DNA from 4 places in the Kistimonas scapharcae genome. Region 4 is predicted to be linked to each of the others. Evidence: predicted binding sites of a transcription regulator. Region 4 holds the regulator's gene; each other region holds the start of a gene.
What was found. Region 4 encodes sigma-54, which starts transcription at its own class of promoters, with help from an activator protein. Its sites were predicted from a motif close to TGGCACNNNNNTTGCTNT; they were not measured.
Positions count from the first base shown of each region.

Region 1: the regulator sigma-54 is predicted to act here: its motif matches at 3,168-3,185, upstream of ABD892_RS20040 (amino acid ABC transporter substrate-binding protein).
Region 2: the regulator sigma-54 is predicted to act here: its motif matches at 3,229-3,246, upstream of glnL (nitrogen regulation protein NR(II)).
Region 3: the regulator sigma-54 is predicted to act here: its motif matches at 2,960-2,977, upstream of nirB (nitrite reductase large subunit NirB).

Region 1 is NZ_BAABFL010000453.1:21,041-28,665, forward strand. Features, by position in the region: gene ABD892_RS20030 (amino acid ABC transporter permease) at 1-575, opposite strand, end outside; gene ABD892_RS20035 (amino acid ABC transporter permease) at 581-1,765, opposite strand; gene ABD892_RS20040 (amino acid ABC transporter substrate-binding protein) at 2,067-3,119, opposite strand; gene ABD892_RS20045 (amino acid ABC transporter substrate-binding protein) at 3,222-4,229, opposite strand; gene folM (dihydromonapterin reductase) at 4,417-5,181, shown strand; gene folE (GTP cyclohydrolase I FolE) at 5,178-5,732, shown strand; gene ABD892_RS20060 (glycosyltransferase family 32 protein) at 6,129-7,625, shown strand, end outside.
Region 2 is NZ_BAABFL010000479.1:1,121-8,745, reverse strand. Features, by position in the region: gene ABD892_RS26000 (DEAD/DEAH box helicase) at 1-575, shown strand, start outside; gene glnG (nitrogen regulation protein NR(I)) at 648-2,093, opposite strand; gene glnL (nitrogen regulation protein NR(II)) at 2,090-3,211, opposite strand; gene ABD892_RS25985 (DUF4124 domain-containing protein) at 3,397-3,963, opposite strand; gene ABD892_RS25980 (Na+/H+ antiporter NhaC family protein) at 4,283-5,695, shown strand; gene ABD892_RS25975 (zinc transporter ZntB) at 5,761-6,726, opposite strand; gene ABD892_RS25970 (FAD-dependent oxidoreductase) at 7,015-7,625, shown strand, end outside.
Region 3 is NZ_BAABFL010000016.1:76,660-84,284, reverse strand. Features, by position in the region: gene ABD892_RS01360 (bifunctional protein-serine/threonine kinase/phosphatase) at 1-1,037, opposite strand, end outside; gene ABD892_RS01355 (NarK family nitrate/nitrite MFS transporter) at 1,148-2,617, opposite strand; gene nirB (nitrite reductase large subunit NirB) at 3,037-5,574, shown strand; gene nirD (nitrite reductase small subunit NirD) at 5,598-5,945, shown strand; gene ABD892_RS01340 (NAD(P)/FAD-dependent oxidoreductase) at 5,949-7,178, shown strand; gene ABD892_RS01335 (molybdopterin-dependent oxidoreductase) at 7,211-7,625, shown strand, end outside.
Region 4 is NZ_BAABFL010000003.1:10,476-18,100, reverse strand. Features, by position in the region: gene yjgA (ribosome biogenesis factor YjgA) at 1-123, opposite strand, end outside; gene pmbA (metalloprotease PmbA) at 268-1,626, shown strand; gene mgtE (magnesium transporter) at 1,684-3,042, opposite strand; gene ABD892_RS00205 (HPr family phosphocarrier protein) at 3,180-3,449, opposite strand; gene rapZ (RNase adapter RapZ) at 3,446-4,324, opposite strand; gene ptsN (PTS IIA-like nitrogen regulatory protein PtsN) at 4,483-4,935, opposite strand; gene hpf (ribosome hibernation-promoting factor, HPF/YfiA family) at 4,963-5,271, opposite strand; gene ABD892_RS00185 (RNA polymerase factor sigma-54) at 5,447-6,946, opposite strand; gene lptB (LPS export ABC transporter ATP-binding protein) at 7,108-7,625, opposite strand, start outside.

The DNA.
Region 1 (7,625 bases), on a different contig from region 4:
AGCGCACGAATTAATGGCATGTCACTGCGCCTTCCCAGCGCCAGCAAAATACCAGCGGGCAGTGCAAAGACCATACCGACAAGCGCCAACACCAGGGTCAACATCAGACCGCCCCAGTAATGGGTTTCAACAACGGAAAATCCGGGACCACCATAGAGCAGCCACCAGGAACTCACCGGAAATCCGGTAAGAAACCAAAGCGCCCCCCATTGCCGTGCAGGCATGCGGTCCCATAACACCCAGACGATCACAACCGTCAGCTGTACAAAAAACAGGTTGACCCGCCAAAGCTCACTGTCAGGATAAAAACCATAGATAAACTGCTGCAGACGTGAGCTAATGAACACCCAGCAGGCGCCACCACTGTCACAGTCCATGCGGCTATCACCCAGCCAGTCTGCATCTATCAACGCCCATTGAACGAAAGGCGCAAGGGTAAACCAGAGAAACGCCAGCCCTGCCAGTGTCAGCACAGTATTGACCGGCCCATCAAACAGATTGTCTCTCAACCACCCCACAATCCCTCTGCGGGCAACGGGCGCAGGCCGATCCGGTAATGTCTTGTCATTCACCATTATGCTTATTTCTCCACCAGCGCCATTTTACGGTTGTAGAGATTCATCAATAGCGACACCAGCAGGCTCATCATGAGATAAACAGCCATGGTCATGCCGATGATTTCTATGGCCTGTCCGGTTTGATTCAGCGTTGTCCCCATAAACACACTGACCATATCCGGATAACCAATAGCCGTTGCCAGGGATGAGTTCTTGATCAGGTTCATGTAGTGGGTAGACAGTGGCGGAATAATCACCCGCATGGCCTGGGGAATAATCACCAGCCGCAACGTTCGCCCCCGCGAAAGCCCCAGCGCATGGGCCGCTTCAGTTTGCCCCTTGTTGACCGCTTCAATACCGGAACGGACATTTTCAGCAATATACGACGCGGTATAGAAAACAAGCCCCAGCAGCAATGCCATCAATTCCGGCAAGACAGTGATTCCGCCCCGAAAGTTAAACCCTTTCAGTTGTGGAGACTCCCACACCACAATGTTTTGTCCGAATAGCATGACAAGCACAGGTAAACCCAACAGCAGGGCAATGGACACAAGTGCAACAGGCAACGTCTGTCCTGTCTGACGCTGACGGCACCGACTCCAGAATACCAGCAGAATACTGGCAGCTATTGCCAGGAACAGCGCGGCAGCCAACCAAGCGGCTCCCGACTGAAACAGTGGTTCAGGGACATACAAACCCCGAACATTGAGAAACATACTTTCCCCTAATGACAGGCTTTGTCGTGGTGATGGCAGGATTCGCAATACCGCAAAATACCAGAACATGATTTGCAGCAGGACGGGAATATTGCGAAAAATCTCGATATAGGCACCACAGAGGCGGGAAACCAACCAGTTGCCCGACAATCGCCCAACACCGACAAGAAAACCAACGACTGTCGAAAGGATAATGCCCAAAATAGAAACCAGAATGGTATTGAGCAGACCCACAATAAACGTACGACCAAAGCTATGGGATTCATCAAAATCAATCAGGGTTTGCGTAATGCCAAAACCTGCGGATTGATCCAGAAAATCAAACCCGGTTGTAATCCCACGTTTTTCAAGGTTGGTGACCGTATTATCAACAATCACAATCACCATGAAAACGACAACTGCCGCCACGATCACCTGAAACAACAGGGCGCGTTTATCGGGATCATTCCAGAAACGGGTTTTCATGTTGTTATGGGAAGCTTTTACACCCATTCCTGCTCCCTCTTGAAATAGCTGCTAGGCAATATTGGTTCTATCCGAAAGCGACGAGCGACACAGGTCAAAAGAACAATCCGCTGTCGCATTATTATTGTTATTCATTACCACTGACTCAGCATAACCTGACGACAGCAATGACGTTGCTGCCAGCAGAGGTGTCACGCTGCAGCAGCGGCAAGGACTGCCGCGGTAGCTCCGCAGGGTCAGGAAGACCCTTCGGAGCGGCGAAAGCGTGACACCTCCGCTGGCGGCTTCCCGGTAGCCTGACTAAACGAAAACCACCGGATACCTCGACTTACCGGAAAGGCGGTGCATAAAGAATCCCACCCTGGTTCCAGAGCGAGTTGATTCCCCGGGCCACCTTCAGGGGTGATTTATCCCCCACATTCCGTTCAAAAATTTCGCCGTAATTACCCACCTGCTTCACGATCTGATAGGCCCAGTCATCAGACAGTCCCAGTCCTTTGCCGCCGGGGCCATCGGAGCCCATAAACCGGGCAACTGCCGGGTTGGTGGATTTCTGCATTTTGTCGACATTCATGGAATTGATATCGAGTTCCTCGGCATTGACCAGTGCGAAGAGGGTCCATTTCACGATATTGAGCCACTGATCATCGCCCTGCCGTACGACCGGCCCCAGTGGCTCTTTGGAAATCACTTCTGGCAGAACAACAGCACTGGCAGGCTTTGCCAGACGCAAACGCTGACCATAGAGACCTGACTGGTCAGCGGTCAGCACATCACAACGCCCCGATTCAAACCCTTTTACGGTCTGGTCAGCGGTATCATAATTGACGGCCTCATATTCCATCCCGTGCTGACGGAAATAATCCGCCAGGTTCAATTCGGTGGTACTGCCAGAAAGGACACAAACGGCCGCACCATCCAGTTCACGAACGCTCCTTACTCCCAGGCTTTTACTAACCATAAAGCCCTGTCCGTCATAATAGGCAACACCCGCAAAATTCAGACCAAGAGTATTATCGCGGGTCTGAGTCCAGGTGGTGTTACGGGACAGTACATCAATCTCGCCGGATTGCAGGGCAGTGAATCGCTCCTTTGAGGTCAGCGGGGTATAACGAACCTTGCTCTTGTCACCAAGTACCGCTGCAGCTATTGACTGACAAACCTCGACATCCAGACCTGACCAGTTGCCTTTCTCATCCGGCGCAGAAAAACCAGGCAACCCGGTATTCACGCCACACTGCAGATAGCCACGCTCTTTTACAGATTCCAGTGTTGAGGCGCCCATCGCCATGGTGGATATTGAGCCCAGAGCAAGGGCAGCACCGGCCAACCATGAACGGCGTCGGCTTTTGACAGGGGTGCGATCAATGTTTGCTTTCATGTCCCATTCCTGTGTTTTTCTTGTTGTGTTCTTTTTCAGCATGTCCGTAATGCAAGTTACAGGCCAGACAACTTTCTTAATCATGGTGACCTTGTCGCTACCTTACCGGAACGGCGGCGCGTATAAAATCCCCCCGTCTCGCCATAGCGCATTGAGACTCCGATCCATTAACAAGGGTGAAAGAATCCCCAGATTTCGCTCGAATATTTCTCCATAATTGCCGACTTGACCAATGACCTGCCCGGTCCAGTCCTTCGGTAGCCCCATGCTGTCAGCCGGTATCGACATTTCAAGGAAACGTTCCACAGCCGGACCACGCGGACGCTGTGCAATTGTTTTCTTCGCCAACCCCAGCTCCTCACCATTGATTAACGCAGCCAGTGTCCAGCGCACAATATTGAACCACTGGGCATCGCCCTGCCGGACAACCGGCCCCAACGGTTCCTTGGAAATCATATCGGGTAAGACAACCGCCTCTGTGGGTTTTTTCAGGCGTAAACGAAGGGCATAGAGTTGCGACTGATCGGATGTGACGACATCACACCGCCCATCCCTGAACGCACTGGCAACCGCATCATAGTTTTTCATGACAACCGGACGGTAGGTTTGCCCCTGTTGCTGAAACCAGTCAGCCAAGTTCAGTTCCGTGGTTGTTCCTGCGATCACGCAAATTGAGGCATCATCCAGTTCGGTCGCACGTCGGATTCGTTGCTTTTTCCAGACCAGGAATCCCTGACCATCGTGGTAACTGATACCCGCAAAGTCCAAACCCAGCGCAGTATCACGGGAAAGTGTCCAAGTGGTATTTCGGGAAAGCAGGTCAATAGCGCCAGACTGCAAGGCGGTGAAACGCTCCTGCGCATCCAGTGGAATAAAACGTACGGCATCGGCATCCCTTAAAGCAGCCGCTGCGACAGCACGACAGAAATCCACATCAAATCCCTGCCACTGTCCCTGATCATCCTGCGAGGCAAACCCCGGCAAACCCGGATGAACACCACAGCGCAGGAAACCCCGTTCCTTGACTGTCGCCAGCGTGCCAGACCATACGGTGAGCGGTGTCAGGATCAAAAATACCAGGGCTGCAATACGATACCAAAACGGAATCATGGCATGTTGTCTTTTTTATTTTTGGTTTTTTGCACAGCTGCCAACCTTAGCGTTTTTTCGCATTATGAAGCAATCCACGTTGCCTCCCTCTGTCCTGATTTCCCACGGGAACTGCCGGGATATAATCCCGAAAAGCTGTGATACACTCCATGCCGCCGCACATTGAACAATAACGGTATGACACCCTATGGCAGAAACCTTCCGTTCCCCGATCCTGATTACCGGCGGAGCCCGTCGACTGGGCCTGTACAACGCACGGACACTGAAACGGGGCGGCCATCCCGTCATCATCACGTACCGGACAGAGAACGATGAACTGGAGGCATTGCAACAGGAAGGCATACACACTATAAAGGCGGATTTTTCCAGCAACGAGAATATCCTGGCTTTTATTGGCAGGATCCAACAGGAAACTGACAGCCTGCGCGCCATCATCCACAATGCGTCCGACTTCACACCTGACGTTGATTCACCGCTGGATACCGATACCCTGGCCTCACTGTTCCAGGTTCATATGATGGCGCCATGGCTGATCAACCGGGGTTTGCGACCTTTGCTTGAGAACTGCGACAGTGGAACAGCCGACATTATCCACATGACAGACCACAACACCCGCCATGGAAGTGCGACACACGCCGCCTATTCAGCCACCAAGGCGGGTCTGGAGAATATGACAGCATCCATGGCTCGACTGTTTGCCCCGACCATCAAGGTCAATGCCATCGCCCCCTACCTGATCATCATGAACGAGCAGGACCGGGAAGCCGAAAAGGCCGGGCGTCTGCAGACACCTCCCATGGGTCTCGCGCCCGGGGAACAGGTCATCTACCAGACTGTTCGTTTTCTGCTGGATAATCCCTACATCACCGGCGCAACCATTCCTGTTGACGGCGGCATGAATCTCACCCATCTCCCGCTTCCGACAACCTACAACCTCATGGATTCAGAATGATTGATAACCTGACCGAACACTACCGCAACATCCTACACTCACTGGGCGAAGACCTGGAGCGCGATGGTCTGCGTAACACCCCACAACGTGCGGCCAAAGCCATGGCGTTCCTGACCCGGGGTTATCACCAGGATCTTCATGAAATCGTCAATGGTGCGATCTTTGAATCCCGCAATGATGAAATGGTGGTCGTAAAGGATATTGAGCTGTACTCCCTGTGCGAGCATCACCTGTTGCCGTTTATCGGCAAGTGCCATGTCGCCTACCTGCCGAACGGCAAGGTGCTGGGCCTGTCAAAGTTTGCTCGCATTGTGGACATGTTTGCCCGCCGCCTGCAGATCCAGGAAAACATGTCCCAACAGATTGCTGAAGCGGTGATGGAAGTGACCAGTGCACGTGGCGTGGCGGTTGTCATTGAAGCCAAGCACATGTGCATGATGATGCGTGGTGTTGAAAAACAGAATTCGTCCATGACGTCTTCCGTGATGCTGGGCGATTTCCGAACCAACCTCCCCACCCGGGAAGAGTTCCTCCGCCATATCAGCTCATAAGGTAACGGATAACACACTACTCTAGCCAGTGCCGGAATTAACGGCACTGGACAACCACGTTAAATAAGAATTTAGCTTATTATTTTTATATGACATTCCATCTTCCTGACACTTAACTTCAATAAGAACAATCTAAAACATTAACTTTCAATAGCCACCAACAAATAAAAAAAGACCCAAAAACAATAACAATTAATATTTAGTCAGCAAACCTTACCACATTGTTATATTAACAATTTAAGATGAACTCTTCATTCACCAACAAAACATTCAAACCAGAAAACCAACCAATAGACTCTCCCTCACCGCAAAAACAAACCATTGAACTTTTACCAAAAAACATAGCCTAAAGTGGTGCAGGAAATAGTTCAAACCGTTATTAGAGGATTATTCATTATGAAAGTACAAGGAAAACAGGATTCAACCGTTATTCCTGGCAATTCACAGCAGCACCACAAAATCACAAGAGAAGCTTTTTTACGACTTATATCTCTATCGAAGCAACCTGTTGATTCTGCCACCTGCTCTAGAAAACAATATGATTGCGATGACAGGCAACAGCAGTCAAAATATGAAAGAGCAGTACATACAGTAACAGAAGGTGTATCAAATCTCGTATTAGCATCCGATCAACCATCACCAGAAATTGATAGAGTCGACTTAGAGAGTCAGCAATGCTATGGCATGTTAAGAGATGAACTAATATTAAAGAGCTTATTCATGAGATTATTCTATGCATCCCATCCTAGCCAACTCGACAATGAAGATATACCAAGCAATGTATTTTTCGAATGGGTTGGAAATGCTAAAATTTCCGAAAAGAATTTGAGAAATATCCAGCACTTTAAAGCGTTATCAAAATTCAACGGCATCAACGTTAAAGTTTTGGTTGATAACCCCATGACTATCGCAGTAACTGAAGCTAAAATGGATACTATGACCGGCATGATCGAAACCATAACCGTCGATCAATTATATAAGGATTTTCATAGCGCCTTGATAGAAACGGGCTGTACCAACGCAAACGAAATATTCAAAGAGTTTGTTAATAGAACCGAGCTACACCGTATTGGGCTATGTAATCAGGCACTTCGAAGTGATTATTTCCGCCTTGCTTTAATGTATACCTATGGTGGTATGCATAGCGATATCGCTGCACCAATGGAAGACTTTGATCCGAAGCGCGGATCTGTAGAGTGGCCATTAATACCATTAAAAGGAAAGAACGGACTTCTTATGAGAATCCATGAAGTAGATATGCCTTTGCCAACTGGTGCTGTTCAAAAAATCACTTGCCCATCAAACAATCTGATGGCCTCTTCAAGGCAAAGTCCAATGATTCTATCTATGCTTACTTACATGCTTAAACAAGAAAGCATTTTGGAAAAGGGGAATATGTCTGAAACAAGTGTAAAAACAATTTCTAATCAACCATACAAAATTAATGATCATGATATGATGCGCTTATATCAATGCAGAAAAACTCATGCGATACGTTTTTTTACAAACTTCACATTAAGCCTAACCCGTAATGCGCTAAAGCATCAACTTGCCCTCGAACTGCAAACAAATATTGAGAACATCCCCAACCTTCTCATTGAGCTGTCCATAAATATTGCCAAACCTCAAATTGAACAAAAATGCACTGAAGAGATTAGTAGAGAAGATAGATTAAAAAGATGCTCTGTCAGATTTTTCGCCGTTTCAAAAACCTTGGGAGGAGGCGGAGATGCTATTAAAGAATTTTTGGGGCCAAACAAACTATACAAAGATGGATTAACTTTCGTCACTGAATCGGGTTTTCCTTTCCCGAAGTATGCTCCTACGATTGCCAACATGCAAGAACGGCGAAATATGACCAATATTACTATTGGCGGAGATGGAAGTTGGTTT
Region 2 (7,625 bases), on a different contig from region 4:
AGCTGGATTTCTTCAAGGGTGTTGTGACCGATATGCGTCACCAGACTGAAGTCGACACCGTTGACCTGGCGGCTGCCCTGCTGTTTCTGGCACAAAAAGACCGCCCTCTGCAGCTGAAGGAAGAACCGGTACGTACCCGTGAACCCCGTCAGCGTGATGACCGTGAAGGTGGCCGTGATCGTCGTGACCGCGGCGATCGTGGTGAGCGCCGTTCCCGGGAATTTGCCAATGTGAACATGCAGCGTTATCGCCTGGATGTTGGTCGTGAACACGGTGTCATGCCGGGTAATATCGTTGGTGCTATTGCCAACGAAGCAGAGATCGACAACCGCTATATCGGTCACATCAAGCTGTTTGATAATTACAGCACCGTGGATCTGCCTGAAGGCATTCCGGGTGAAGTCCTGCAGCACCTGCAGAAGGTACGGGTCTGTGGCCGTCCTCTGAAAATGGAGCAGGTTCCCGGTGGTGGCGAGCAACGTCCACCGCGTCGTGGAGGCCAGGGCGGCAACCGTCGTCGTGAAGGTGGCCGTGACGGTGGTCACCAGCGTCGTCCAGCAGCCAGGACTGAATAAGGCCTGAAAAAAACCGCTATTGATTGATTCAATAGCGGTTTTTTTATCTGCCCGTTTTTTTGTTACTCCTGTTTACACGGCTTCCTCGAGCGCTTCTTCCTGATCAATAGCTTCCTCGTCATTCATGCCGAGTTCCTTGATTTTACGGGTCAGGGTATTGCGTCCCCAGCCCAGCAGGAGGGCAGCATCACGGCGTCTGCCACAGGTGTGTTTCAGTGCTGTTTCAATCATGATGCGCTCGAACGCGGGTATGGCACGATCCAGCAGGCCGCTTTCGCCACGGGTGAGCTGCTGGTCAGCCCAGTTGCGTAATGCCTGTTCCCAGTTATTACCCATTGTAGATGACCGCTGTTGGTCCAGCAGTTCCGGTGGTAGGTCGGAGACATGCACTTCCCGGCTGGAGGCCATCACCGTAATCCAGCGACAGGTGTTTTCCAGTTGCCGGACATTGCCCGGCCAGTCTAGGCTGCTCATGTAGGCTTCCGTTTCAGGGCGGAGCAACTTGGGTTCGACGCTCAGTTCACTGGCTGCCCGGTCCAGGAAGTGGCGGGTCAGCAGAGGGATGTCTTCACGCCGGTCGCCGAGGCGTGGCAGATGCACCCGGATCACGTTCAATCGATGAAACAAATCTTCCCGGAAGGAACCGGCGGCCACCAGTTTTTCCAGGTTCTGGTGGGTGGCCGCGATAATCCGGACATCCACCTGCACTGGCGTATGGCCGCCTACCCGGTAGAACTCCCCATCGGCCAGGACCCGCAAGAGCCGGGTCTGGGTTTCAGCGGGCATGTCGCCGATTTCATCCAGAAACAGGGTGCCGCCATTAGCCTGTTCAAACCGGCCACGACGCATCTGGTTGGCGCCGGTAAAAGCCCCTTTTTCATGACCGAAAAGCTCAGATTCAATCAGGTCCTTGGGAATGGCCGCCATGTTCAGGGCAATAAAAGGGTTGGCCGCGCGCGGGCTGTGGCGATGCAGGGCATGGGCAACCAGTTCCTTACCAGTGCCCGATTCGCCGTTAATCAATACCGTGATATTGGACTGTGACAGACGGCCGATGGCGCGAAACACTTCCTGCATGGCTGGCGCTTCACCAATGATTTCCGGCGTCGCCGCTCGCTCCAGCCCCTGGTACTGAATCGCCTGTTCACGGACATGAGACTGTGCACGTTTGATCAATGTGACCGCTTCATCGACATCAAACGGTTTGGGCAGGTATTCAAAGGCACCGCCCTGGTAGGAGGCAACCGCGCTATCCAGATCCGAATGGGCCGTCATGATGATGACCGGCAGGGCAGGGTGCTCTTCCTTGATCAGCTTGAGCAGGTCAAGGCCTCCTGTGCCGGGCATACGGACATCGCTGATGATGACGTCAGGCTGCTTGCTCGCAATGGCGGCCAGAGCTGCATCGGCGGTTTCGAAACTGCTGGTCTGTATCCCTTCCTGGGCCATGGCGCGCTCAAGCACCCACCGTATCGAACGATCGTCGTCTATGATCCAGACGTTACCGGTTGTGCTCATGGTGCTGCTCCTGCATCTGTTTGTCTGTCTGGCTGCTCAAAGGGGATGAACAGGGAGAATACGGTTTTCCCGGGTTCGCTTTCACAGGTAATCACGCCGCTGTGCCGGGTGATAATGGATTGGGCGATACTGAGTCCCAGGCCAGTGCCGTCAGCCCGGCCGCTGATCATGGGGTAAAACATGTTTTCCACCATGTCGGCGGGAATGCCGGGGCCGTTGTCGATAATATCTAGGCGGCAAATAAGCCGGTGACGGACATTGCCAATGGTGAACTGCCGCATGATCCGGGTTTTCAGTGTAATGTTGCCGTCACTGAGGGGCATGTGCTGGCTGATGGCCTGCATGGCGTTACGCACGATGTTCAGGGTGGCCTGAATCAGCTGCTCTGCATCGGCGGCGATAGGGGGAATACTGGGGTCATAGTTGCGGGTGAGGGTCATGTGGCCGCCGGTTTCCGCATCAATCAGGCTGCAGACCCGTTCCAGCACCTCGTGGATATTCACTTCGGCCAGCTGGGGCGGTTTGATCGGCCCCAGCATGCGGTCGACCAGGTTGCGCAGACGATCAGCTTCTTCAATGATGACGTTGGTATAGTCTTTCAGGGATTCATCCGGCAACTCCCGGGCGAGCAGCTGGGCGGCACCGCGAATGCCACCTAACGGATTCTTGATTTCATGAGCCAGGCCCCGCACGAGGATCTTGGCCGTTTCCTGGCGGGTCTTGATGGTTTCTTCGCGGGTGATACGCAGCAGCCGGTCCCGTGGTTGGAGTTCCATCAGTAGTGTTGTATGGCCATTTTCGGTCACTGGCGTGACCATGTAATCCGCGGTCAGGCCGCTACCGTTGGGGAGCTGAAGTTTGGCTTCCCGCTTGGTGTAACTGGTGGCGTTGTTCAGGGCCTGCTGAAGATGCTCGGTGGACGGCGGCTCTTCACGGAACAACTCGTCAATATGCAGGCCATGTAGTTGCCGGTCACTGGCTTCGATCAGGGTTTCTGCAGCCGTATTCATATACTGGAGCTGCAATCCTGCATCAAAGGCCAGTACGGCAGTGGTGAGGTTTTCCAGTAATGTCTGGTACATGGGCAGTATTAATTCTTGTGGATAATCCGATTGCATGTTGCACTCCCCCGGTTAATGCAAGAAGCAAACCAGTACCGGGATTCTATTGTGCACTACCCGCCTGGTGTCTGTGTTGTATGCCGGTGTGATACTTTTTAGGGCATGCCATTTTGACATACAAGCCAAAATGCACCAATAAGGTGCGTTTCGGTTGGGTGTTATGTTTAATGTCTGGCCCGGCGTCAGGGTGCGGGTGCAATGGGCGGCGTGGGCTGGGGGTTGAACAGGGCTGAGTGACGGTAAACATAAATGGTGCGCGGAGTACTGCTCAGTAATACCTTTTTACGCTGGTCGATGACTTGCGCTGTCAGGGTATGTTCACCCCGGTAGGGTTCCTTGATGATGAAGGTGCCGTTCTTGCTGAGGCCGACCTCTCTACCATTCTGCATGAGGCGGATATAGTGTCCGTTAAGCAGTTCGGGGCTGAGGTTAGTTTTTACGGTGATTTCTGTAGGGTTGCGCAGGTTTTCCTTTTCTTCCGGTGTCGTGATGGTTAACTCTGCGTACTTTGGTGGTGCTGGTTCTTCCTTGTTGGTTGATAGGGATTGAGCAGGAGTCAGGGTGGGGACAATCTGTATCGGTTTAAGCTCAACGGCTTCGGCATCTGCATCAGGGGCCGGGTCATCGGTGTAAACGACAGAGCCATCTTTTTCAACGACACGATAAATTTCCGAGTTGGCTGATGTCAGTGGTGACACGAATAATGAAAGCAGTGTGACGGCCAGCAATGCCTGCCTGAGTGAGCGCATGGGATAGCCCTTGTTTTTGATTGTTATCTCACCACATCATAACGACTCTACTGAGAGTTCTCCATCTTATTGGCGACTTATGCCGTGGGTCTGCTCTTAATCTTTCAAACATAATAATACGGAGGATTATTAGTGGTTTTTTCGCTTTTCTGTGACTTTGCACGGGTTATTAAATGAGGGGGGGCACTTTACTCAATACGATGGTTAGAAACTATGACTTCGTTAAAATGAAGGCCCTGTCTGCAGAATAAGATTTACTCAGTCGTTCGCTAACAAGATCCACTATATTTCTTACCGCATAAATTCAGGATAGAGAAATATGGCTGATCTGGGCGTGAGTTCCGTATTGCCGCCACTCTTGTCTATTACCCTGGCGATCACAAGCCGGCAGGTGTATCTCTCCCTGATCGCAGGTATCTGGTTTGGCCACACGATCCTGTTGGACGGTGCCCTGTTTAACGGCTTGGCAAACAGTCTTGATGCACTCATACAGGTCTTTCAATCCCCGGATGATACACGTGTTATTTTCTATACGTTTGTCATTGGCGGGTTAATTGCCATCCTGGAAGCCTCAGGGGGCGTGCGCGGTTTTATCAATTGGCTGGAAAGAAAACGCTGGGCAAATAATCGCAGGCGAGCACAATGGTTGGCCTGGTTTATCGGTATCGTCATTTTTATTGAAGCGAATTTAACGATACTGGTTGCTGGTATTGTTTCACGCCCCCTGTTTGATCGTTTTCGCTTGTCGCGGGAAAAACTGGCCTACATCATTGATGCGACCTCCGCGCCGGTATGCATGCTGATTCCTCTTAATGGCTGGGGAGCATTCAACCTGGTTCTGTTGGGCAATATGGGGGTCGCTGATCCCCTTACCACCCTGTTATATGCCATACCGCTCAATCTGTATGCGATCTTTTCGTTAATCCTTGCGGCTGGGGTGATACGGTTTGACTGGAATATGGGGGCAATGAAAGCGGCAGAGCAGAGAGCGGCGGGGGGACGCGTACTGTCACCGGGCAGGATACCGCTGATCGATCAATCCCTGTTTACCTTTGAGGAAAAAGCCAGCGTGAAGCCCCGTGCTATCAGTATGCTGTTGCCAGTATCCGTCATGCTGGTGGCGATGCCGCTGGGACTGTGGATCACCGGGCAGGGGGATTTCCTGAAAGGTTCAGGTTCTGCCAGTGTGTTGTCTGCAGCACTGGCTGCCGTCCTATTCGCCTGTCTGTTGGCATTACTTAACCGACAATTATCGCTCACCGAACTGACTAATGTGTTCATAAAAGGGGCTTCGGGCATGATGCCTTTGGCACTCATCCTGCTTTTGGCGCTGGCACTGGGGAATGCCACCCAGGCATTGCAGACGGGGCAGTACGTTGCGGGAAAAATGGGGCATGATTTTCCATTGACACTGTTACTGCCGCTGATGTTTCTGTTTTCTGCGATGATCGGGTTTTCGGTCGGCTCAAGCTGGGGCACGTTCGCAATTATGATGCCCATCGCTGTGCCGCTGGCCCAGGCTGTGTCGGCGCCCCTGGCGCCGTTTATAGCGGCAGTTTTATCGGGTGGCGTGTTTGGTGACCACGCCTCGCCGATCAGTGACACCACAATTGTTGCTTCAATGGCCGCAGCGACTGATCACATTGATCATGTACGTACCCAGTTACCCTATGCGCTGCTTGCTGGCGGTTTGTCTCTGCTGGGTTTTGGTGTTCTTGGGTTCATCGTGTGATATTTGTCCGGATTATCAGGTTTATACAGGATGAAACAGGCGACCAATACCAATAGTGACCGGAGTCATAACCATTTCCGACGATAGAAGTACATGAGCTGTAAAACAAATAACAGGACGAGCATGGAGCAGAAAATAAAGAAGGCGCGCTCATCCTGGGAACCGGGAATGCCGGCAAGATTAACGCCAAGCAGCCCCGTCAGAAACGTCAAAGGCAGGAAAATCGTTGTGACCAACGAGAGAAAGTAGACGCGTTGGTTCAATGCATCCGATTGCAGGATCATCAACTCTTCCTGGGTGACATTGGCGCGTTCACGGATGGCATCCAGATCATTGATGACATGGGTAAGTTTGTCCTTGATGTCGTGCAATTTCTGGCGGTCTGCCCGGCTGAGCAGCGGTGTTTCTATTGTTATCAGTTTGATCAAGGCATCGCGCTGCGGGGCAACATAACGCCGGATATAGACAGCTTGTCGACGGATCACCGCAATATCATTGCGCAGTGCCGGGTCATGCTCCGTCAGTACTCTTTCCTCAAGGTCTGTCACACGGTCATCCAACAGGTCTATCAGGGTGATTTTGTGATTGGCCAGGCGGTCACAGAGTGTGGTGATAAAACTCCCTGTGTTCTCGGGGCCGAATCCCTCTTGAATATGGTTCGCAAGACTGCTGATGGCGGCAGTCGTCTGGTTGGAAACGGTGACAATCCTGTGCGGGCTAAAGTAGCCGCGGACCGGCGTCATATCCTCTTCTTTCGGGCTTGCTTTCAGATTGATCGCATACAGGGACAGGAGCAGGCCTTCCCGGGTCTGGTGTGCGCCGGTATGAGCATGGCTGGTGAGCAATAATGATTTTGCACTATCGGGCAGGTTACTGTTATTGATCCAGTCTTGAGCTTCCCGGGTCGTATAGTTCAGATGCACCCAAAGCAGGCCATCGTCAGTATGCCAGTGATCGATTTGATCCGATGTCAGAGGTTGATCATTGGATGGTCGATCCAGAATAAAACCATAAAGAAAACAGTGTGACATGGCTTACCTTTCTTTTTCAGGCAATGACTGGCAATCCGGATGTTAGATGCCTGTAATCATCGGCAGGCTGTGGCTAAGAGTAGCCAACATTGCTGAAAGATCAGACAGGGATGCAGGTCAGGCGTAAAAAGACAATGACGGGCAGGTTGATTCGATTTTCATCAGACAAGCTGCAGATGTTGCAATCATCTGAGGTTGGCTACTTTTAGACTGTTCCGGCGACGACTGTCCAAGACTGTTGGACTATGTGCAACGGATCACAGGTATTCAGGGGAATTTCTTTATTGCTTGGTTGAGACAGACAGTATGCAACGGGCAGTGGTGATTGGCGGCAGTGTGGCGGGACTGATGGCGGCTAAAGCGGTAGCGCCGTTTTTTGATGAAGTGATCTTGCTGGAAAAGGACAGGCTCAACGACGACAACGGTCTCCATAAAGGGGTTGGGCATGGAGGGCATGCCCATGTCTTATTGCCGAGTGGCCTTGATCTGTTAAAACAGTTGCTTGATGCACCGACGCTTGATCTGAACGCTTATGGGATTGTTCCGGCAGATACAGCCAGTGAGTTGAAGTGGTTCCAGTTCGGTGTTTGGAAGACCCGGTTTCATTCCGGTATCGACATGGGGTGGTGCCATCGGTCTGTGTTTGAACGGCAGCTGCGCCAGGATGTGCTGTCTGTCGATACAATACGGATGCTCAGTCCGGCCAAAGTCACAGGCCTGTTAATGTTGGAACAAGCACACCACGTTGCTGGTGTCTGTTACAGGAGTCCAGGTGATGAAGAGAGTGATATAACCCATACCCTGACAGCCGAGCTGGTGATTGATGCCAGTGGGCGGGGGACCCACACCCCCCGATGGTTGCAGGACGCCGCTATTGGGCGTGTTAAAGAGGATGAAGT
Region 3 (7,625 bases), on a different contig from region 4:
TCACAGACATGGTAGAGAAACTGCTTGCCTGCCTTCGGTGCATGAAGTGTCATGATCGCAGGATGGTTGACCCGTCGTCCTATCCATTCTTCACGGAGAAAGCCGTCGAGGTAGAGTGGGTCATCGTCAAAGTTAACGGACGGCGTCTTGATGACAACCTGTTGGCCGGAATCAGTATCTTCAGCCAGATAAAGCTGGCTCCGGGTGCTGGCATGAAGCGTTTCCAGGATGCGATAGCCATCCAGAATCTGTCCAGGCTCCAGATCCGGTGGAAACCGCAATTGTGCCAGCCGTTCCAAGGTTTCATGGCTGTTTTCGGCCGGCAGAGTATCAATGCGACAAATGACAACCGTCAGGTTATCACTGCTACCGGCGGATAGAGCGGTCTGAACCAGGCTGTCTGCTATTTGCTGGAGCCCCGGGTTGCCCATGCAGCTGGCGACAATTTCCCTGTGACTTAAGACATCGTGAATGCCGTCGGTGGTGAGAATGAATACATCGTCTGTTTGCAGGGTTTCAGTGCGGTAGTCCACTTCGGTATGACGGTGCATGCCAAGTGCACGTGCTAGGTATTGTCGCTGGCCGAGACGAGACGTATGGTCTTCGGTCAGGCACTCCAACTGCTGTTTTCTGAGGCGGTAGATACGGCTGTCACCGATATGCAGCAGGTGGGCAGTATTGGATTTTAAAACGATGCCGGAAAACGTCGTACAGAGATCCGTGTCGTTGTGAATGTGATGTTGACCCTGGTAGTGCAGCCAGCTGTTGATGGCGGTAATGACCTTGCCAGCGGCATGTCGCACCTGCCAGGAGTCCGGCGTACTGTAATAGTCTGCCATGAATGATGAAATACTGGTGTGGCTGGCTTCCCTGGCCCGTGTACAGGCGCTGACACCGTCGGCAACCAGTGCCACAATCCCCTTGTGCGTGAGGGCATTGTGGTTGTCAGGTATGCGGATCGCACAGGCATCCTGATTTTCCGGTTTGATGCCGGCGCTGGTGCTGAAAGCGTAATTAACGTCTAGCTTGTTGCTCATACTGCCCGTTTACCTGTCCATAAAAAAAGAGGGTGACTGCTGTCAGTCACCCGAATGTACCACTGACAGACTCAAGCGGGGGAATCTGTCATGGTATGTGCTGGATAAGTTCAGGACACGTCAATCATGGTGACGGTGCCATCCGGCATGACTTCTGTCATCTGACCCTTAGGCTCTTCCAGGAACAGCAGGGTCATAAAGCCCAGTACTGCGGTGCCTGCAATCACAAGAAAGAAGGTCTGGTAATCGACCAGGGAGAGTACGGTCAGGTAGAAGACAGCACCCACATTGCCGTAAGCGCCTGTCATACCTGCGATCTGGCCGGTCAGGCGTCGCTTGATCAGCGGTACCACGGCAAATACGGCACCTTCACCGGCCTGTACGAAGAAGGAACAGGTCATGGCGGCGACAACGGCAAGCACCAGCGGCCAGCTGGAATCGATAATGGACATGGTGGCGTAACCAACGGCCAGTCCTGCCGTTAACACCAGCAGGGTTGTTTTGCGGCCGAAGCGGTCACTGATTAATCCGCCGCCGGGACGTGACATCAGGTTCATGAAGGCATAGGCCGAAGCGACCAGGCCAGCCATGACCGGATCCAGTTCAAAGGTGTCCATGAAGAACAGTGGCAGCATGGAGACAACGGCCAGCTCAGAACCAAACGTGGCGAAGTAAAGGACATTCAATACGGCAACCTGCTTGAACTTGTACTGGTGGATCGTAGGCACAGGCTTGCTGAATATTTCTTTGTTGATCTGCCAGGCTTTCCAGGCGTCAAGGAGATACAGCAGTGTCAGGCCAATATAAATGGCTGTGGCGATCCCGGCTGACAGCATGCTGACGCCCTGGGGGGACAGCTTCCATGTCAGCAGTGCCAGGGCGGCATACATCGGGATTTTCATGATCAGCAGCAGAACAAAGTCACCTTTGGAGGTGACTTCCATGCCGCCCAGGTTCTTGGGGCGGAAATAGGTAGAACCTTTGGGTGTGTCACTCACGCTCATGTAATAGATGACACTGTATGCCAGTGACATCAGGCCGGTCAGTCCGACCGCATAGCGCCAGCCATCCTCACCGCCAAACAGCAGTGCGATCGTTGGCAGTGTCATGGCCGCCGCCGCCGAGCCAAAGTTACCCCAGCCACCGTAGATTCCTTCTGCGGTACCCAGTTGCTTGGCCGGAAACCACTCGGAGACCATCCGGATACCAATCACAAAGCCGGCACCGATGCAGCCCAGAAGGAAACGGGCGATGGCGGCCTGGGTGAAATTGTCGGCCAGCGCGTACATAAAGCAGGGAATACTGCATAGCGCCAGCAGGGCTGAATATACACGACGGGGGCCAAACCGATCGGTCAGCATACCGATGATTACCCGGGCAGGGATGGTCAAGGCCACGTTAAGGATTAACAGGGTCTTGAGTTGTTCGCGAGTGAGTGACAGTGAGTCAGCAATCGCAGTGACCAGTGGCGCATGGTTAAACCAAACGACAAAGGTAATAAAAAAGGCAATCCAGGAAAGATGAAGGGCGCGCATCTTTCCTGTAAATGAAAAGATATTGATTTTATCAGGTTCTGACATGTCTGCTCCTTGTCGAGACGTACGTTATCGCTGTCATGAACCCCTTTCAGCAAGGATCAGGCCAGAGTGATGCTATTGTGCTGCTGAGGGGGATTTATTCTCGGGTTAAAGCGTTTTTATCCCACCTGCTGTCTGCTTGCTCAGGGTGCTGGATTGATCGAATCGTGGCCTGATGAGCTCATTTGTTGTGCCCGGTCAAAACAGGCGCACCAAATTGTGCGTGCACCGGGGCTCTGAAATGAACCTTTATGGTGCGCGGTTTTGGTGCGGTGCTGTCAGGATGGAGCGTTCCTACTGTCAATGTTTTCTTTAACTGATTGTTATTTAAGGGGTAATAGAGTTGGGCGTGATATTTGCTTTACTGGTGCAGTCAGGTTGGTTTCACCCAACGCGAGAACAATAAATGACTGGAGCCAGGTATGCAGCATAAGGAAACACTGGTCGTAGTGGGCAATGGCATGGTGGGCCATCGGTTTATCGAAAAGCTGGTGGATGCCGGTGGCCTTGGGCAATACGACGTCATTGTCTTTGGTGAAGAGCCCCGCTCAGCGTACGACAGGGTGCATCTGAGTGAATTCTTCAGTGGTAAGACGGCTGATGATTTAAGCATGGTTGCCAGTGGTTTTTATGATCAATCAGGTATTGAGCTGGTACTTGATGATCGTGTCACCAGTATTATTCGTTCGACACAGGAAGTGGTATCCGTCAGTGGTAGGCGAGTCGCCTACGATAAACTGGTGCTGGCAACCGGCTCCTATCCTTTTGTTCCGCCTGTGCCGGGTCATGACCGTGACAATTGCTTTGTCTATCGCACGATCGAGGATCTGGAAGCCATTCGCGAATCTGCCCGATCCAGTAAGGTGGGTACAGTTGTCGGCGGTGGTTTGCTCGGTCTCGAGGCGGCCAAGGCACTCAAGGATCTGGGGCTGGAAACCCATGTCGTAGAATTTGCCCCCCGTCTGATGGCCGTACAGGTAGATGAAGGCGGTGGTGCCATGCTTCGCAGGAAAATTGAACAGCTGGGTGTGTTCATTCATACCAGCAAAAACACGCAGCAGATTGTGGATGGTGAGGACTGTTTCCACCAGATGCAATTCGCCGATGGTGAAGTGCTGGATACCGATATTGTGCTGTTTTCTGCAGGTATCCGTCCGCGCGATGAGCTGGCCCGGTCGTGCGATCTGACGCTCGGCGAGCGTGGTGGAATTGTCATCGATAACCAGTGTCGCACATCGGATCAGGCTATATACGCGATTGGTGAGTGTGCATTGTGGGATAACCGGATTTTTGGCCTTGTGGCGCCAGGCTACCAGATGGCGCAGGTTGCAGTGGATGACCTGCTTGGCAGCGAAGGCAGTGAATTCACCGGTGCTGATATGAGCACGAAACTGAAACTGATGGGTGTAGATGTTGCCAGTATCGGTGATGCCCATGGTCGTACCCCGGGTGCGTTAAGTTATCAGTATGTTGACGAGGAGCGAGAGGTTTATAAGCGGCTGGTGGTCTCCAAAAGCCGGAAGAAACTGCTGGGCGCCGTTCTCATTGGTGATGCTGACGACTATGGTTCACTATTGCAGATGATGCTCAACGACATTCGCCTTCCAGCCAAGCCTGCACAGTTGATCCTGCCTGCCAGTGATGGTGCAGCACCTGCAGGGCTTGGCATCACGGCATTGCCGGAAACGGCACAGATTTGTTCCTGTTTCAATGTCAGTAAGGGAACTTTGTGCAGCGCGGTCGCGGAGGGTTGTCAGGATATTGCTTCGCTGAAAAGTGCTACGAATGCCGGTACCGGCTGCGGTGGGTGTTCCGCACTGGTCAAGCAGGTACTGGACAGCGAGCTGGAAAAAATGGGGGTTGAAGTTAAGAAGGATATCTGCGAGCACTTCCCTTATTCACGGCAGGAACTTTATCACCTGGTCAGGGTAGGTGAGATCAAGAGCTTCCAGGCGATGCTGGAAAAACACGGCACCGGTCATGGTTGTGACATCTGTAAACCAACGATTGGTTCGATCCTGGCGTCATGCTGGAACGACTATGTCCTGAAAAAAGACCATGCCCACCTTCAGGATACCAATGACTACTACCTGGGCAATCTCCAGAAAGACGGTACGTATTCCGTGGTTCCCCGTGTGCCGGGTGGCGAGATCACACCCGAAAAACTGATTGTGATCGGTGAAGTGGCCCGGGATTTTAACCTTTACACCAAAGTGACCGGTGGTCAGCGGATCGATCTGTTTGGCGCCCGTGTCCATGAACTACCGTCTATCTGGAAACGGCTTGTGGATGCCGGTTTTGAAACCGGACACGCCTACGGCAAGGCAATGCGGACGGTGAAATCCTGTGTCGGCAGCACCTGGTGCCGTTATGGGGTCCTCGACAGTGTCGGTATGGCGATTCGGATCGAAACCCGCTATCGCGGTATCCGCTCACCGCACAAGATCAAACTGGCGGTATCTGGCTGTACCCGCGAGTGTGCTGAGGCTCAGAGTAAGGATTTTGGTGTGATAGCCACCGAAAAAGGCTGGAATCTCTACGTCTGCGGCAATGGAGGTATGAAGCCCCGGCACGCGGATCTGTTTGCCACAGAGCTGGATGATGAGGCGCTGATCCGCACCATTGACCGCACCATGATGTTCTATATCCGGACGGCTGACCGGTTGCAGCGCACATCTGTCTGGCTTGAAAGCCTCGATGGTGGGTTGGATTATCTGAAGGAAGTCATTCTGGAAGACAGCCTGGGTATCGGCGAACAGCTGGATGCAGATATGGCCCGGTTGGTTGGAACCTATGAGTGCGAATGGAAGAAAACCATCGAAGACCCTGAGCAGTTGAAGCGATTCCGGCATTTCATCAATAGCGATGCAACCGACGACAACGTGGTGTTTGTCAGTGAACGCCAGCAGATTCGTCCTGCTTTAGAAAGTGAAAAGTCACTGATTGCGACGAGTGCCTGATCAGAAACGCCAAGGAGACAATGATGGAACAGTGGACAACGGTTTGCAGCCAAAATGACCTGATACCCTACCTGGGCGTCTGTGCCCTGGTGGCGGAAAAGCAGGTTGCGCTCTTTCAGGTAGGCGACAGTTTGTATGCCATTGATAACTACGACCCGGTCAGTCGTGCGAATGTGCTTTCGCGGGGGATTGTGGGGGATCTCAAGGGCGAGCTGGTTGTGGCATCACCGGTCTACAAGCAGCATTACTCGTTGCTGACGGGGCAGTGTCAGGAAGAGCCTGAGATCAAACTGTCAGTGTACCCGGTACGAGTACTGGATGGCATGGTTCAGGTCTCGCCAAACCCGGACACCCGGGCGCAGGCAGCCTGAGTTATGCGACGGCAGCAGCTTGTAGTCATCGGCAATGGTATGGGAAGCGTACGTTTCCTGGAAACGCTGGTGGCCGGAGGGGAGCATGGTTATGACATCACGGTACTGGGTGATGAGCCGGATCCGGGTTATAACCGGATCATGCTATCCCCTTTACTGGCCGCTGAGATCCCCTTTTCAGACACGGTGTTAAGGTCTCGCCGATGGTATGACGAAAACGGGATCACGTTGCATACTGGTGCGGACTTTCGGATTGTTTCGATCAATCGACTACAACGTCTGGTTGTCACCACGGCAGGTCAGCCGTTTCCTTATGATCACCTGGTGTTGGCCACCGGCTCTCATTCCTATATTCCTGGTATTCCGGGCGCCAGTTTCCAGGGTGTTGTGTCGTTTCGGCGTTATGGTGATGTGGAAGCCATGTTGAGTGCAGCAGAATCCGGAAAAAACGGAAATCGGGCTGTTGTGATTGGTGGCGGCCTGCTGGGGCTTGAGGCGGCCAATGCCCTGAACTGTCGTGGTATGCAGGTCACCCTGGTGCATAGCCAGTCGGTACTCCTGAACCGTCAGCTGGATGCCTATGCCGGTCAGTTGTTACAGAGTGAGCTGGAATCACGAGGCATTGCTTTTCTGAAACCTAAACGCACAACCTCGATTGAAGGTGTAGATGGTCGAGTCACCGGCGTGGGTTTCAGTGATGGCTCATGCATTGTTGCAGATCTCGTAGTGTTCGCCATTGGTATTCGACCCAATGTGCAGTTGGCTGTTGAATCCGGACTTGCCTGTAAGCATGGCGTTCTGGTGGATGATTTGATGTTTACTAGCGATCCGGCAATCAGCGCTATTGGTGAGTGTGTTGAGCATGGCGATGAAACGTTCGGGCTGGTGGAGCCCGTCTATTCGCAGGCGGTAACCCTTGCGCGTCGTTTGCCAGGTGAAATACAGCCATTCGTTTCTCGCCCCTCGGCAACAAAGCTGAAAGTCAGTGGCGTACAGCTGTTCTCCAGTGGTCAGTTTCAGGGGGAGGGTTGTGATGATGTCATCACTCTCAAGCATCCCGATGCTGGCATCTATCGCCGACTGGTCATTCGTGATAACCGGGTGGTGGGGGTGTTGCTTTATGGTGATACGTCCGATGGTGCCTGGTATCAGGAATTGCTGGAGTCTGGCCAGGATATCAGTGCATACCGGAATACATTGCTATTTGGATCTCAGTTTGCTGCCGTAGCGTGACGGCGAAGCAGGCAGTCATTGGAGGTGTTGTCATGTCTGTAACGGAAGCGACTGAGATCAAAACAACCTGTGCCTATTGTGGCGTGGGTTGCGGTATCGTCGCAGAAAAACCGCCCATTGATGCAGAAGTGATTGTGGTCAGTGGTGACCCGTTGCATCCCGCCAACCTGGGACGGCTATGTTCCAAGGGCAGTGCCCTGGGCGAGACCGTCCACCATGAAAACCGCCTTTTATATCCCATGGTGAACGGTAACCGTGTGACCTGGGATGCAGCCTTAACCGATGTCGTCAGCCGTCTGCAGTCGACCATTGAACAATATGGCCCGCAATCTGTAGCGCTGTACGGCTCAGGGCAGTTATTGACGGAAGATTATTATGTGGCCAACAAGCTGATGAAAGGCTTTGTCGGTAGCGCGAATATTGATACCAACTCCCGGCTTTGCATGG
Region 4 (7,625 bases):
CAGCTCCTGAAGTCTGGCGCCTATATCCCTGAGTTCGTGCATTTCCTTCTTGATCTGGCTTTTGCTGACATACTCGATGTCGTTGAACTCGTCCTGTTCTCCAAAATTGTCGGGGTGATTCATTGCTATTCCACACTCATAGGATGGGGTGCATTGTAGCGTTTGTTGTCAGGAAAGTCCGGTCTGATCGGCCACAGTACGCTTTCCCCTTGGCCAAGCCTGACGGTACAATGAGGTTTATCGCAAACAACGCCATTGGGAGTTGGAATGACCAGCCATCAGCTGCAGCCCGCTATCGATCCAGCCGTTGAGCAAGAGCGTCTGAAGACGCTGGTGGAAGACATTGTTGCCGAGGCTCGCCGCCAGGGCGCCTCAGCCTGTGAGGTCGGCGCCAGCAGTGATGCCGGATTGTCCGCCTCGGTTCGCCTCGGTGAGGTGGAAACGGTGGAATTCAACCAGGACAAGGGATTTGGTATTACGGTGTATTTCGGGCAGCGTAAAGGCTCTGCCAGCACCACGGATTCCAGTCCGGATGCCATCCGCGCCACTGTAGAGGCCGCCTGCGATATTGCCCGTTACACCAGTGAGGATGAGTGTGCCGGCCTGGCGGACAAAGCGCTGATGGCAACGGAATTCCCTGATCTGGATCTCTATCATCCCTGGGGTATTGATACGGAAGAGGCGATTAATCTTGCCCGTGAATGTGAGGCCGCTGCGCGGGAGTCGAGCCCGCTGATCACGAATTCGGACGGTGCGACCGTAAATACTCACCAGGGCTGTCGTGTCTACGGCAATAGCCATGGTTTTATTGGTGCGCAGGCGTCCAGCCGGCACAGTGTCAGTTGTGTGGTGATCGCCCAGAAAGGTGACGACATGCAGCGTGACTACTGGTACACCGTGGCCCGTGACGGCAACCTGCTGGACCGGATGGTGGATGTAGGGCGTACCGCGGCAGAGCGCACCATTCGTCGACTCGGCGGTCGGAAACTGAAAACCTGCAAGGTGCCCGTGCTGTTCAGTGCAGAGTTGGCCGGCGGCGTGATCGGGAACCTGATGGCGGGTATCAGTGGTGGTAATCTCTACAGACAATCCTCTTTCCTGTTGGATCATCTTGGCAAGCAGATATTCCCTGACTGGGTGCATATCCATGAACAACCGCTATTGAAAGGCGGAATGGGTTCCGGTGCATTCGATGGTGATGGCCTGCAAACGTATGCCAAGGATTTCATCAAGGATGGTGTGCTGGCCAACTATCTGTTGAGTACATACTCTGGCCGTAAGCTGAGCATGCCCAGTACTGCCAATGCGGGTGGTGCACGTAACCTGTTTGTTGACAGTAATGCCGGTGATCAGGAGGCGCTGCTTAAGCAAATGGGCACCGGCCTGCTGCTGACAGAGCTGATTGGTCATGGCGTGAATATCGTGACAGGGGATTATTCCCGGGGTGCAGCGGGTTTCTGGGTGGAGAATGGCGAGATTCAGTATCCGGTATCAGAAATTACCATTGCGGGTAATCTCAAGGACATGTTTATGCAATTGCAGGCGGTGGGTAATGATGTCGATCGTCGTGGCAATATTCAGACGGGTTCATTGCTGATTGATGGTATGACGATTGCCGGTAATTAGTACGTTATAGTCCCATAAAAAAACACCGGTTATCCGGTGTTTTTTTATGGCTGAACATTATGAATAGAACAGCGTGGCCAGTCCAAGGAATGACATGAAACCGGTGACATCGGTGATGGTAGTCAGTACCACGGAACCGGCCAGCGCCGGATCAATATTCAGTGCCTTGAGTATCATTGGCAGGATGGCGCCGACCACCACGGCGACGGTCAGGTTAATCACCATGGCTAATGCAATCACAAGAGCAATGACCGAGTCGTCAAACCACAGCATGGCGGCGGTGGCAACGACGCTGGCCCAGATCACACCATTAGACAGGCCGACGATGAATTCCCGTGTGACCAGCCAGCGGGTATTGGAACGTCCTATCTGGCCCAGTGCCATGGCGCGAATAATCAGGGTCAGTGTCTGGCTGCCGGCGATGCCGCCCATGCTGGCGACAATGGGCATCAGGACCGCCAGGGCAACGACTTTGTCGATCGTATCCTGAAACAGACCAATGACACTGGCGGAAATAAAGGCGGTCATCAGGTTGATGCCCAGCCATGTCGCGCGACGGCGGGCAGTCTTGAATGTCGGTGCGAAGGTGTCTTCGTCTTCATCGAGACCGGCCCGGCTCATCACGGAGTGATCCGCTTCCTCCCGGATAACGTCAACGACGTCATCAACGGTGACACGTCCCAGCAGACGATGGTTTTCGTCAATCACCGGCGCGGAAACAAGGTCTTCCCGTTCGAAGAGCTGAGCAACCTGGCTGTCCTGCATGTCGACGGGGATAGCGATGAAGTCCGTTTCCATGACCTCGCTGATGGTTTTGTTGCCATCCTGAGTCAGCAGGCGGGTCGTGGGCAGGGTGCCAATCAAGGTGTCATCCCTACTGACAACCAGCAGCCCGTCGAAGGGTTCCGGCAGGGACTCATGGCGGCGCAGGTAGCGAAGTGCCACATCAATGGTGATGTCCGGCCTGACCGTGCTGGTGTCAGTATTCATCAGGCCGCCGGCAGTATCTTCAGGCCATGACAGGACAGCCTCAATCCGCTGGCGATCCTGATGGCTCATAGACGACAACACCTGGTGGGTGATGGTCTGGGGTAGTTGCTGCAGCAGGTCGGCGATGTCGTCGATATCCTGTCCGTCCAGAATGTCGATCAGTTCCGCCACATTCATGCGGTCAATAAAGAATTGCCTGACATCATCGCTCATTTCATTGAGGACATCGCCTTCGTGCTCAACGTCAATGAGCTTCCACAGCAGGCTGCGCTGGCGGGGGGGGGCTGAGGCCAGCAGGTGGGCAGCATCAGCAGGTGACAGGCTGTTCAGCATCTGTTTGACCTGCGTGGAAATGCCTTCCTCCAGAGCCTTGTTGAGGATGTCCAGCTGGTTGTCTGAAAGCGCCAGGGAGTGTTGCTGTGTCATGCCTGTCCTTGACCGCGGGATATAGTAGACAGTGGTTATATGTTTGAAGAATAGTCAGTCGGTTGACTGTGGGGCAAGCGGAGAATGCGGTGGGGGGGCGATAAATGTCCAGCGCTTTTCGGTGGTGGGGAGGAAGATTATTCTCCCTCACCGAAAAAATCATCAATCAGGGCTTGCAGGGCTCGTAGTGCCTGGTCTTCATCCTTGCCATCGATCTCGACAGTCAGCTCGGTGCCCTGGCTCGCAGCCAGCATCATTACGGACATGATGCTTTTGCCATCCACCATTGTCTGATCACGCCCCACGTCAATGCGGCTGGCAAAGGATGAGCTGGTCGTGACAAATTTTGCGGCGGCCCTGGCGTGAAGCCCTAGCTTGTTTTTTATCGTAATGGTTTCACGGATCATATTGCCTGAATCTCTCTGTGCCGAATCTGGGTGTTGTCGTGAGACTGCCGAAAGCGTTGGGCGAGTGCTTCAGAGACAAAAACTGACCGGTGTTGACCACCGGTACAACCAATGGCAATCGTCATATAGCTGCGATTACCCGCCTCAAAATCTTTCAGCCAGCTTTCAATGAAACGGTAGATTGAATCGATCATTCGCTTTACTGAAGGGTCATCCTGCAGGAACTTTATGACCGGTTCATCCATGCCGGTGAAGTGGCGTAGTGACTCATCCCAGTAGGGGTTTGGCAGGCAGCGGACATCAAAGACATAATCAGCATCGGTAGGGATGCCATGCTTGAAACCAAAGGATTGCAGTTGTAGAGACAGACCATGTTCCTGCTTGCCCAGCACCCGTTGGCGAATGGTGCTGCGCAGGTCATGAAGTGACAGGGTGCTGGTATCAATCCGCAGGTCAGCTAACAGGGAGATGGGTTCCAGTATGTCTGTTTCCCGCTTGATGGCTTCTTCCAGTGAATACTGTGTATTGCTCAATGGGTGACGCCTGCGGGTTGAGCTATACCGTTTCAGCAGGGTGGTGTCATCGGCATCAAGGAATATGATGTCACACTCAACACCTTGTTTTTCCGTAATTTCACGGTAAACCGATGCAAAGTGGCTGAGAGCGCCGGGAATGTTGCGGGCGTCAATGCTGAGCGCAATTTGCGGAGGCTGTTCACTGGGGTTGTTGCGCAGGCTGTCAATCAAACCTGGCAGCAGATCGGCCGGCAGGTTGTCCACACAATAAAACCCCTGGTCTTCCAGGGCGTGAAGTGCTGCACTTTTACCAGAACCTGATCGACCGCTGATGACGATCAGCCGGGGGACAGTGGACATTGTTAATCATTCCGTATTTGTTGCTGCCGACAGTACTGCTGCTACCGAGGTGGCAGCAGTACTGATCAGTTCAAGCATAGGTAAAAATGAAAACAAGAGAAAGAGGTCAAACGACAGTGGTTTATTGTTTGTGGGAATCAATGCCGTTAGGGAGGGAATTATTCCTCGCAGGTGATCAACTGGTATAGCATTTCGCTGCTTTCGGCTTTTCGCAGGGACTCGCAAAGTGTCGGGTTGCTGAACTTTTCGGCCAGCTTTTTGAGGAGCTCCAGGTGTTCATTGATGCTGTTATCCGGCACGACCAGTGCGAAGATAAGATCGACCGGATGGCGATCGATGGCATCGAAGTCAATGGGTTCGGCCAGCTGCAGAAATACCGCGGCCGGTTTTTTACAGGATGCCAGCCGGCAGTGAGGTATCGCGACACCGTTACCCAAACCGGTGCTACCCAGCTTTTCTCGGGTGACAAGACAGTTGAACAGATCCTTGGCGTCGATGACGGGATCATGTTGTCCGATCAGGTTGGCGATATATTCAAGGGTGCGCTTTTTGCTGCCACCCTGCACGCCGCAGAGGGCGTGCTCGGGCAATAGAATCTTACGAATACTCATTGGAATGCTGGGAGTTGCGAGGAGTGCTCAGTGCGAGCCGGCTCCCTGCATACGATCGATGTTTTTCTCTTTGTGCTTGAGGATCTGGCGATCAAGCTTGTCGGCCATAAGGTCAATGGCGGCATACATATCCTCGTGCTCGGCGGACGCCGCGATATCTGCACCGCGTATATGGAGCGTCGCTTCTGCAAGCTGTCTGACTTTCTCTACGCTCAGCGTAACCTGGATATTGGTTATGCTATCGCAGTGTTCAGCGAGCTTGTTTAGTTTTTTGGTAACATACTCGCGGAGGGACTCGGTAACTTCGACATGATGTCCGCTGATGTTAACTTGCATGCGTTACTCTCCTGATCACAGGTTCGCTCACATCCGGTTCGCACTCCGTCCGAACCGGGCTGACGGCTGTAGTGTACCATTGCTCAGGGGCGATCGTCTTGGGTTTTTGCGACCTATTTACCGGAATCCGCGTATGCCCATACGTGCCGTTTCCGATCATTAGCCACAGCGTAGACTACACCAGCCGTTTTCGTTCATTGGATGGCGGAATCAGGATGGATTCCCGGTATTTGGCAATGGTTCGCCGCGCCACCTGGATACCCTGTTGCGCCAGCATGGTGGCAATTTTGTTGTCGCTCAGGGGTTTTCGTGGGTTCTCCTGGGCGACCAGTTTCTTGATCAGCGCCCGGATAGCGGTTGAGGAGCACTCTCCCCCTGAGGCGGTGCTGACATGACTGGAGAAAAAGTATTTGAGTTCAAAAATGCCCCGGGGCGTATGCATGTATTTCTGTGTGGTCACACGGGAGATGGTGGATTCATGCATCTCCACGCTTTCGGCAATATCGTGTAGCACCAGCGGTTTCATGGCTTCTTCGCCGTAATCGAAGAAGCCGCGCTGGTAGTCGACAATCCGGGTGGCGACCTTGAGCAGGGTTTCACTGCGACTCTGCAGACTCTTGATAAACCAGCGGGCTTCCTGAAGTTGATTTTTCAGGTAGGTGTTGTCGCTGCTGCTGTCTGCCCGGCGGATCAGGGATGAGTAGCCGGTATTGATACGTAGGCGTGGCGATGCATCAGGATTCAGCTCAACGACCCACTCGCCCTGCTTTTTGCTGACCAGTACATCCGGGATGACATATTCTGCTTCGCTGGTTTCAAGGCTGCTGCCGGGTTTAGGGTTCAGGGTTTGGATGAGTTCAATAGCGGCTTTTAGCTCGGGTTCCTTGAGCTTTGTCTTGCGCATGATCGTGGTGTAATCACGGCTGCCCAGACGATCCAGGTGCTGGTCAGCGACTTGTCTGGCGGCAGATAATGCGGGTTCTTCCTGAACGTCAGGACCGTTTAGCTGTATAAGCAGGCATTCGCGCAGGTCTCTGCAGGCTACGCCGATTGGTTCAAACTGCTGGATGCGACGCAGCATGACCTCGACTTCGTCAAGCTCGACCTCCAGTTCCGGATCCATGCCCTCAAGGATATCTTCCAAGGAGCATGTCATGTATCCGTCGTCGTTTATTGCGTCGATAATCGCCATGCCGATCAGGCGATCGGTGTCACTCATTGGGGTCAGGTTGAGCTGCCACTCAAGGTGATCCTGTAGTGAGTCGGGGGCGCTGCTGCGACTGGTGAAGTCGTCGTCAGGACGTTCGGCCTGAGAGCCGGATGAGGATTGGTAGACATCATCCCAGCCGCTATCGATGGGAAGTTCAGATGGGATCTGATCGCACCACTCTTCCTGGGAATCTGATACTTCTGGGTTTTGTTCTGTTTTTTCACCCTCTGCAAAGTCAGTCAGGCCGGTTTCGCTGCCAGTGTCGTCTTCCTGTGTCGTGGACTCTTCCGAGACATTGCTTTCTGGCGAACCTTCCTCCTGCTCAAGCAGGGGGTTGCTCTCAATGGCCTGCTGGATCTCCTGCTGCAGATCCAGTGTTGACAGCTGCAGCAAGCGGATGGCCTGCTGCAGTTGTGGGGTCATGGTCAGTTGCTGGCCAATCTTGAGTTCCAGTGATGGCTTCATGACTCTACCGGTCCTGGTTGTACTACATCTGATTCACGGTTGTCGTTCTTGCTCATCCCTGAGAGCGTGTCAGGTACCTGTTAGCACCTGCGGTTATTCAGCCTATTGCGACATTTATCGCTTACGCGACGGTATAGTACATGGCTGGTTTGGATTTTGCATCAGATACGGAAGTGTTCACCGAGATAGACGTCGCGAACCTTCTGATTGGCCATGATGGCGTGACTGTCGCCTTCGGCGATAATGTGGCCTTCGCTGACAATATAGGCGTGTTCACAGATATCCAGTGTTTCGCGTACATTGTGGTCGGTGATCAGGACGCCTATGCCGCGATTTTTCAGATGCTGGATAATCTGTTTGATATCATTGACCGAAATAGGGTCGACGCCGGCGAAGGGTTCATCCAGCAGGATGAACGAGGGCTCGGTTGCCAGTGAACGGGCAATTTCAACCCGCCGCCGCTCTCCACCGGACAGGCTCATACCTGCACTGTCGCGGATATGCTGAATGTTGAACTCTTCCAGCAATTGTTCCTGCTTTTCAACACGCTGCGTCTTGGTCAGGTCCTTGCGGGTTTCAAGGATTGCCATCAGGTTATCCGCCACGCTGAGCTTGCGGAAAATGGAGGCTTCCTGTGGCAGGTAGCCAATGCCTGCGCGGGCGCGACCGTGCATGGGCA